4 regions of the Leclercia sp. W6 genome follow, and region 4 is predicted to be linked to each of the others. Evidence: predicted binding sites of a transcription regulator. Region 4 holds the regulator's gene; each other region holds the start of a gene.
The links. Region 4 encodes Fur, which represses iron uptake genes when iron is present. Its sites were predicted from a motif close to ATAATAATGAGAACNACTATCAA; they were not measured.
Positions count from the first base shown of each region.

Region 1: a site for Fur is predicted at 1,333-1,355, ahead of DVA43_RS01295 (Nramp family divalent metal transporter). Genes of this name have one in related genera too.
Region 2: a site for Fur is predicted at 782-804, ahead of exbB (tol-pal system-associated acyl-CoA thioesterase). Genes of this name have one in related genera too.
Region 3: a site for Fur is predicted at 1,386-1,408, ahead of DVA43_RS07275 (TonB-dependent siderophore receptor). Genes of this name have one in related genera too.

Region 1 covers NZ_CP031104.1:247,689-249,884, reverse strand. The annotation lists gene ypeC (DUF2502 domain-containing protein YpeC) at 1-22, shown strand, start outside; gene DVA43_RS01295 (Nramp family divalent metal transporter) at 52-1,293, opposite strand; gene DVA43_RS01290 (NupC/NupG family nucleoside CNT transporter) at 1,636-2,196, shown strand, end outside.
Region 2 covers NZ_CP031104.1:4,500,416-4,502,611, forward strand. The annotation lists gene metC (cystathionine beta-lyase) at 1-614, opposite strand, end outside; gene exbB (tol-pal system-associated acyl-CoA thioesterase) at 866-1,597, shown strand; gene exbD (TonB system transport protein ExbD) at 1,604-2,029, shown strand; gene DVA43_RS22170 (SDR family oxidoreductase) at 2,134-2,196, opposite strand, start outside.
Region 3 covers NZ_CP031104.1:1,490,157-1,492,352, reverse strand. The annotation lists gene DVA43_RS07275 (TonB-dependent siderophore receptor) at 1-1,312, opposite strand, end outside; gene DVA43_RS07270 (MFS transporter) at 1,638-2,196, opposite strand, start outside.
Region 4 covers NZ_CP031104.1:2,328,402-2,330,597, reverse strand. The annotation lists gene chiP (chitoporin) at 1-143, shown strand, start outside; gene chiQ (ChiQ/YbfN family lipoprotein) at 187-519, shown strand; gene fur (ferric iron uptake transcriptional regulator) at 666-1,112, opposite strand; gene fldA (flavodoxin FldA) at 1,402-1,932, opposite strand; gene ybfE (LexA regulated protein) at 2,088-2,196, opposite strand, start outside.

The sequences.
Region 1 (2,196 bases), 2.1 Mb from region 4:
CGGACACGGTCACCGTCACTGATACGAAAAAGGCGCCTCCCGGCGCCTTTTTTACAATCCCAATGCGGTCCCGATTAGTAACCACAGATTCAGCGCCACCACCAGCACGACGATCGCCCACCCCGTCCGTTTCACCGTCTTACTGTTAACCAGATCGCCCATCAGCTTCTTGTCGCTGGTAAAGACCAGCAGCGGCACCAGCGCCAGTGCAATACCAAAACTGAGCAGGACCTGGCTCATCACCAGAATGCGGGTCGGATCCAGTCCCATCAGGATCACCACAAACGACGGCAGCATCGTGATCGAACGGCGCACCCATAAAGGAATGTGGAAGCGCACGAATCCCTGCATGACCACTTGCCCTGCCAGCGTCCCTACAACGGTGGAAGAGAGACCCGCCGCCACCAGGCTCAGGCCAAAGATAGTTGCCGCCGCGTGACTCAGCAGCGGTTCCAGCGTCAGGTACGCCTGATCCAGATCGGCGACGCCGGTATGGCCGTTGAAATGGAATGCCGCTGCGGCGGTCGCCATCATCGCCAGGTTAACAAACCCGGCAATGGTCATGGCGATGGCAACGTCCCATTTCGTCGCGGAGTAGCGCTCCTGCCGTGAACCGCCATGCAGATTCTGGGTCAGCGAGGAGTGCAGATAGATCACGTGCGGCATAATGGTCGCGCCCAGTACCCCAGCCGCAAGGAACACCGCTTCGGTGGTCGGCAGGCTCGGGATCGCCATCCCTTTACCCAACTGCACCAGATCAGGCTGAGAGAAGATGAGCTCAACAATGTAGGCTGCCGCCACAAACAGCAGCAGGCCACCGATCACTTTCTCCAGCGGTTTTTGCCCGCGTCGTTGCAGCATCAGAATAAGGAAGGTGGCGATACCGGTTAATACCGCGCCCTGCAACAGCGACACGCCGAGGATCAGCTTAAAGCCAATCGCCGCGCCGATAAATTCTGCCAGGTCGGTCGCCATGGCAATAATCTCCGCCTGCACCCAGTAGAACCAGACCAGCGGACGCGGATAGTGGTCGCGGATCTGCTCCGCGAGATTTTTGCCGGTGGCAATGCCCAGTTTTGCTGACAGCACCTGGATCATCATCGCCATCAGGTTGGCCCAGACTACCACCCACAAAAGTTTATAGCCGAAGCTGGCTCCGGCCTGGATGTTGGTCGCAAAATTACCGGGATCGATATAGCCAATGGCGGCAATAAACGCAGGTCCCATTAATGCAAACCGCATTTTGCGTGCAGCCCTACCACTGCTACTCTCATCAACGCGACTGTTGCTCATTTTTGCCTCAGTAATATAGCCTTTGCTATGTTAAATGCTATCAAAATGCGAATGATTATCAAGTTCATTTAGAAGGATTATCGTGATTGCAGTGATAGCGAAGAACAATTAGCAGGCTGGAATGGTCTATCGATAGCGGGCAGAAGCACGCGCCTTTGTGAAGCGTAGCACACAAACTTAACTTTTAACTCATTTACATAACATAACGAAAATGTATCGTATGTCACTATTTTTGAGACTCGTCACAGGACTCAACGATAGTGTGGCTTTGATCTCGTTTTCTTTACGCTTGTTTCATAGAATGTGCAGCGAAATTAAACCTGCCTCATATTTGGAGCAAATATGGACCGCGTCCTACATTTTGTCCTGGCACTTGTTGTCGTTGCCGTGCTTGCGTTGCTGGTCAGCAGCGATCGCAAAAAGATCCGCATTCGCTATGTCATTCAGTTACTTGTTATTGAAGTATTGCTCGCCTGGTTCTTCCTGAACTCAGACGTGGGGCTGGGCTTTGTAAAAGGCTTCTCCGAGATGTTTGAAAAACTGCTCGGATTCGCCAATGAAGGGACCAACTTCGTGTTCGGTAAAATGAACGACGAAGGTCTGGCGTTCTTCTTCCTGAAAGTGTTGTGCCCAATCGTCTTTATCTCTGCCCTGATCGGTATCCTGCAGCACATCCGCATTCTGCCGATTGTCATCCGCGCTATTGGTACCGTGCTGTCTAAAGTGAACGGCATGGGCAAACTGGAATCTTTCAACGCCGTAAGTTCCCTGATCCTCGGTCAGTCTGAGAACTTTATCGCCTATAAAGATATCCTCAGCAAAATGTCCCGCAACCGCATGTACACCATGGCGGCAACGGCAATGTCTACCGTATCCATGTCTATCGTGGGCGCGTATATGACC
Region 2 (2,196 bases), 2.2 Mb from region 4:
ATCGAGATGTCGATACCAAAGTCGAGCGCCTTGAACAGCACTCCCGCCGCCCAGGTGTTATCAATCATGATGATAGCCTCCGGCGCTTTGCTGCGTACCGCCTGCACAATGGCTGGCACATCATGCACTTCCATAGTGATAGAGCCGGGTGATTCGAGGAACACAATCCGGGTGTTGGGCTGGATCAGATCGGCGATGTTCGCGCCAATCTGCGGATCGAACCAGTCGGTAGTGACCCCCAGCTTGCTGAGGATTTTGGTGCAGAAGTCCTGGCTTGGCTCGTAGGCGGTGTTGGTCATCAGGATATGGTCGCCCTGCTCAACGAAGGCCAGAATGGTATTGGCCACCGCCGCGGCACCGCAGGGGAAGAGTGCACAGCCCACGCCGCCCTCCAGCTCGCACATCGCTTCCTGTAACGAGAAATGGGTCAGCGTGCCGCGACGCCCGTAAAACAGTTCACCGTTGGCCCGGTTACGGGTGGCGTGCTTTTTCGCCTCCACGGTATCAAACACCAGCGACGAGGCGCGCTGGATGACGCTGTTCACGGAACCAAGGGTATATTTTTTACTGCGTCCCGCCTGGACAAGGGTGGTATCAAGATGCTTCTCTTTCATGTCTGCGCAACCTGTTTTTATACGTCTGGACGTCCACACTACCACGAAAGTAAAAATGGTCACGTTAGCGGTAGTGGGTTCAGCGGAAAATTTTTTAAAATTTGTTTCCGGGAAATTTTTCCTGCGTAAGCGCAAGGAAAATGAAACGAATTTACGGCACTATGTAAATACTAATGAGAACTACTATCAATTCGACGTTGTTTTGATATTATTATGCTCAGATTTTGTGATTTGCGTCCTGGAGATACCGAGTGGGTAATAATTTGATGCAGACGGACCTCTCCGTCTGGGGTATGTATCATCATGCCGACATCGTGGTGAAGATTGTCATGATCGGCCTGATTCTGGCGTCTGTCGTCACCTGGGCTATTTTCTTTAGCAAGAGCGTAGAGCTTCTTTCCCATAAACGTCGCCTTAAGCGCGAGCAGCAGCAGCTGGCCGAAGCCCGCACCCTGAATCAGGCGAGCGACATGGCCGCCTCTTTCCAGGCGAAGAGCCTGACCACCCTGTTAATCAACGAAGCGCAGAACGAGCTCGAACTTTCTGCAGGTAGTGAAGACAACGAAGGGATTAAAGAGCGTACTGGTTTCCGCCTTGAGCGTCGCGTTGCGGCCGTTGGCCGTCATATGGGACGGGGTAACGGTTACCTGGCGACCATCGGCGCGATTTCGCCGTTCGTCGGTCTGTTCGGTACTGTCTGGGGCATCATGAACAGCTTCATCGGCATCGCCCAGACGCAAACTACTAACCTTGCGGTTGTGGCGCCCGGCATCGCCGAAGCACTGCTGGCAACGGCCATTGGTCTGGTGGCAGCAATCCCGGCAGTCGTTATTTATAACGTCTTCGCCCGTATGATTGGCAGCTACAAAGCGACCCTCGGCGACGTAGCCGCCCAGGTTCTGCTGCTGCAAAGCCGCGATCTGGATCTCAGCGCCAGCTCGGCTAAGCCGATTCGTTCTGCTCAGAAATTTCACGTAGGTTGATTCGTCATGGCAATGCGTCTTAATGAAAATCTGGACGATAACGGCGAAATGCACGAAATCAACGTGACGCCGTTTATCGACGTTATGTTGGTTCTGCTGATTATCTTCATGGTGGCGGCGCCGCTGGCGACCGTAGACGTGAAGGTGAATCTGCCTGCGTCATCCAGTCAGCCGCAGCCGCGCCCGGAAAAACCGATTTATCTCTCTGTCAAAGCCGATAAATCTATGTTCCTCGGCAACGATCCGGTGACCGATGAGTCGGTGATCCCGGCGCTGAACGCCCTGACCGAAGGCAAGAAAGACACTACCGTCTTCTTCCGGGCTGACAAGACCGTCGACTACGAAACCATGATGAAGGTAATGGACACGCTGCACCAGGCGGGTTACCTGAAAATTGGTTTAGTCGGCGAAGAGAAAGCGGCGGCGAAATAAAGAGAAACGGCAACCCACGGGTTGCCGTTTTTGTATTTGCCGGATGGCGCCTGCATGCGAAACGTAGGCCGGGTAAGGCGAAGCCGCCACCCGGCACTGCACCATCAGCCTAAATGTTCCCCACCGCATACGCCGTGCACTTCTGCCGTCACGTAGCTGGACTCCTG
Region 3 (2,196 bases), 840 kb from region 4:
CGACCTTGTTTTCCGTGTACTGATAGCGCACGCCACCGCTCAGGGTGATCGCGGAGAAGTCGTAGCTACTTTGCAGGAACGGGGCGAGGTTAGTGATGCTGTAGCCCGGATAGCGTCCTACGTTATAGGCATTATCCAGCTTCATTCCCCCGCTGGCCGCCGCTTTGTTGAGGTCGAAAAATTGCTGGTTGGCGTCGAAAGTTTCATGCTCGGCATCCACACCCCATGTCAGCGTCAACGCCTCCACCGGCTTGCTGTTGATGGTGAGCTTGCCGCCGTAGAAATCGGTTTTTTGCTGCGACGCGCCAATGCTGGTGACCCGACCGCCGGAAAGGGTAGGGAAGGGGTAATAGGTCAGGCTCTCATCGCGGTAGTAAATCTGGGCGAGCAGATCCTGGCCCCAGAAATCGGTATTGGAATATTGCAGGTTAATCAGGTGACGTTCGGTGCCGGGAATACGGTCGGAGTCGAGATTGTTTTTGTTATAGGCGTTGCCCGCGCCCGTTACTGCCGAGAAGTTCTCGCCCAGATAAAGGCCGTGCTTACCGTCAGATTCACTTTTGTAATACTGGGTGGTGAGCTGCAACTGCTGATGATCGTCGATATTCAGCGTGCCGGTGCCCATCACGTCCAGACGGTCAGAGTATTGCAAACCGGTCTGGGTGTTATCAATGATCACCTCATCGCCATTGCCATCGTACCAGCCGCCAAAGCGCTGATAAGCCACTGAAAGACGTCCGGAAGCGTTATCGTTACCACCGCTGACCGCCGCTGCGACGTTCTCGTCATTATCGTTATGGCTGTTAAAGCCCGTTTTCAGGCCGGTCTGGAACTCCACTTCCGTTTCCGGCTGGCCCTTTTTGGTCACGATATTGATTAAGCCGCCGGTGCTGCCACCGCCGTAGAGGGAGGTGGCGCCGGAAATGACTTCGATGCGGGAAATATTAAACGGATCGATAGAATCCAGCTGGCGGCTGTCGCTGCGCGAGGAGTTTAAACGCACGCCGTCCACCATCACCATCATGGATCGACCACGCATATTCATCCCGTAGTTGGTGCGCCCCTGGCTGCTGACGTCCATGCCGGGAATTAACTGCGCCAGCACCTCTTTGAGCTCCTTACCCCCCTGAACCTGCTGTTCAATTTCAGCCTGTTCCACAACCCAGGTGGTCTGTGCCATGTCGGCGATGCTGTGATTGGTACGGCTGGCAGCGACCACCAGCGTCTCATCTTTTTGTACTTCAGCAGAGGCATTGGCGGCCAATGTCATGAATAAACATGAACTTAGCGCGCGATAACTGTGCGATTTCATTATTGTGATCATCCTGATTTTTCAACGTGCCGGAGGCATGGACGCCCCGTAGCGCAAAAGCATCACCGCAGAGGTGATAGTGATTATCAAGATGATATGAATAATCATTTCAATGTAAACAGGTAATGTTAAAAATTGTTTCTATAATGGCATGATATTTATGGGGTTTTTGTAGATGAATGGAAGCTCGAACCCCTGCTTAAGTGGGGCAATATCAGAGGTTGACCCACGCGTGTCGCCGTCGTCACGACAGTAACCGCTTGCTATGGTGATGAATCATACCCGCCATTATCTGGAAGGGATCTCAGCATCGCTGATCCTGCGCTCAGGCTTCATTTTTACAGGGCTCAGCGATTACCACAGGTTTTCTGAGCTTTTCTGACAACAACAGGCTCATCAGCGCCAGCAAAATAAAGGAGATTGATATGCCGACCAGCCCGTAAAACCCCGCCAGGGGATAAACCCACGAGGCTACTGCCGAGCCAAAGCCGATGCCGCCGAACATAAAGGCGCTGGTCAGCGCCAGAGCGATACCACGGTGGCGGACAGACGACAGTTCAACGATCCTGCGTTGCTGACTGGGCCAGAGCAGATCGGTGGCAAAGGCCCAGACAACGAGCATCACCAGCAATACGCCCAACATTTTCGGCAGCAGGGCAATCAGCACGGTGTCTACAACCAGCAGCGTCATGCCCGCCATCAACAACCTTTCAGACGTGAAGCGCGCGGCGGCTCGGGTGACCCAGAGGTTGCCCAGCACGCCAGCGATGCCCAGTACCGCAAGCGCTGCGGAGAGAGCCTGTGTCCCGCCGGTGTAGGTATCGCGTATGAGCGGGGCGATGAACGAATAAAAGCTGTAAACGCCGGAGGTAATGAAAAACACT
Region 4 (2,196 bases):
CGAAAGGAACTATGTTCAAACTGCACTTCACGCAGTATGACAACAATTCCGATATCCCAAGCTACGGCGGCGGTTACGGCAACATCTTCCAGGATGAGCGAGACGTGAAGTTTATGGTTATCGCCCCGTTCACCATCTTCTGATGACACATCCGGCGGGGGATAACCCCGCCGACCGGAGACTGCTATGCTGAAAAAAATCGTACTGGTCGCGCTGGTGGCATCAGGACTGACCGCCTGCGCGCAACCTCAGACCCAGAAAGAAGATACCCGTCTGAAAGAGGCCTACAGCGCCTGTATCAATACCGCTGAAGGGTCGCCAGAGAAGATCGAAGCCTGCCAGAGCGTGCTGGACGTGCTGCGCCAGGAGAAGGCGCACGAGCAATTTGCGACGCAAGAGACCGTTCGGGTTGCGGATTACCAGGCCTGTATCCAGGCGCGTAAAACGGGTAACAATCAGGACGTGACCAAAGACTGCGATAAAATCTGGCAGGAGATCCGCAATAACAACAGCAAGTAATCGGCTGTTTGCCACGCCCGATGGCGCTACGCTGACACGGGCCTACAAATGCGTAGGTCTGTGTCAGTGAGGCGCCACCGGGCTTTTTACATAATGACAGGCAAAAAAAAGCCAACCGTCAGGTTGGCTCAGAGTATGCGGATGAATTATTTCGCGTCGTGCGCGTGGTCATCTTCGCGGCAGTCGCCTTCGGCACAGTGGCCATACAGGTAGAGACTGTGGTTGGTCAGACGAATGCCGTGACGGGCGGCAATTTCACGCTGACGTGATTCGATAGAGTCGTCGCTGAATTCGATCACTTTGCCGCAATCCAGGCAAATCAGGTGATCGTGGTGATGCTGCTGCGTCAGTTCAAATACGGATTTCCCGCCTTCAAAATTGTGACGCGTCACGATGCCTGCATCGTCGAACTGGTTCAGTACACGGTAAACGGTAGCCAGACCAATCTCTTCGCCCATGTCGATCAGACGCTTGTATAAGTCTTCCGCACTGACATGATGGTTATCCGGACCCTGAAGCACTTCCAGGATTTTTAACCGTGGAAGCGTGACTTTCAGTCCGGCCTTCTTTAATGCGGTGTTGTTGTCAGTCATGCGGAATCTGTCCTGTTGCTAAACGATTCACTTCTAAAGAAGAAGTGACAGAAAATGCACCTGGGAAATGCGTCTCATTATAGAACTGCCATGACCTAATGAAAACTGCAAGTCTCAAGTAAAGTATGCTTATAAAAACGTGGTACCGCCAACAAACTTGTTACAGGGTGACCCGTTTGAACCTGGATCATTGTACAGGTATGGCAGGAAAAGTTAAAAATTTGTAGCAATTATTTTGATTGATATTACCTATCAATGCGGCGCAACTTCAACGTTGCGCCGCAGCATTTCAGGCGTTGAGGATATCGTCGAGATGCAGCTCTTCGCGAACCTGCTTAACCCATTTCTCTACGCGCTCAGCGGTCAGTTCAGGCTGACGATCTTCGTCGATGGCGAGGCCCACGAAGTGATTATCATCGGCCAGACCTTTTGAGGCTTCGAAGTGGTATCCAGCAGTTGGCCAGTGACCAACGATCACGGCGCCGCGCGGCTCAATGATGTCGCGAATGGTGCCGAGAGCATCGCAGAAGTACTCGGCATAGTCTTCCTGATCGCCACAGCCGAACAGGGCAACCAGTTTGCCGTTGAAATCGATCTCTTCCAGAGACGGGAAGAAGTCGTCCCAGTCGCACTGCGCTTCACCGTAGTACCAGGTAGGGATGCCCAGCAGCAGAATATCGTAACCTTCGATATCTTCTTTGCTGCTTTTCGCAATGTCATGCACATCGGCAACGTCTTTACCTAGCTGTTTTTGAATGTTTTTTGCGATATTTTCGGTATTACCCGTGTCGCTGCCAAAAAAAATGCCGATGATTGCCATGAGTAAAATAACCTCTTGAAACTTAATGGTATGGTGGCGCAATTTAGCCACGGATAAGGGCAATCATAGCAGAACAGAGAAGCCTGCGGAAACTGCAATCACCCAGGACTGCACTCTGTGCTACATGAAAGCAATAAGAAGGGGAGTTTTCTGACTTACGCTTTGCCGTGCCATTTCTCGAGCTGCGAAATCAGCATCTCTTCAATCAGCTCACTGCGGCTGATATCACGAGCATTCGCCAGCTCGTTCAGCGCATCGACGGCT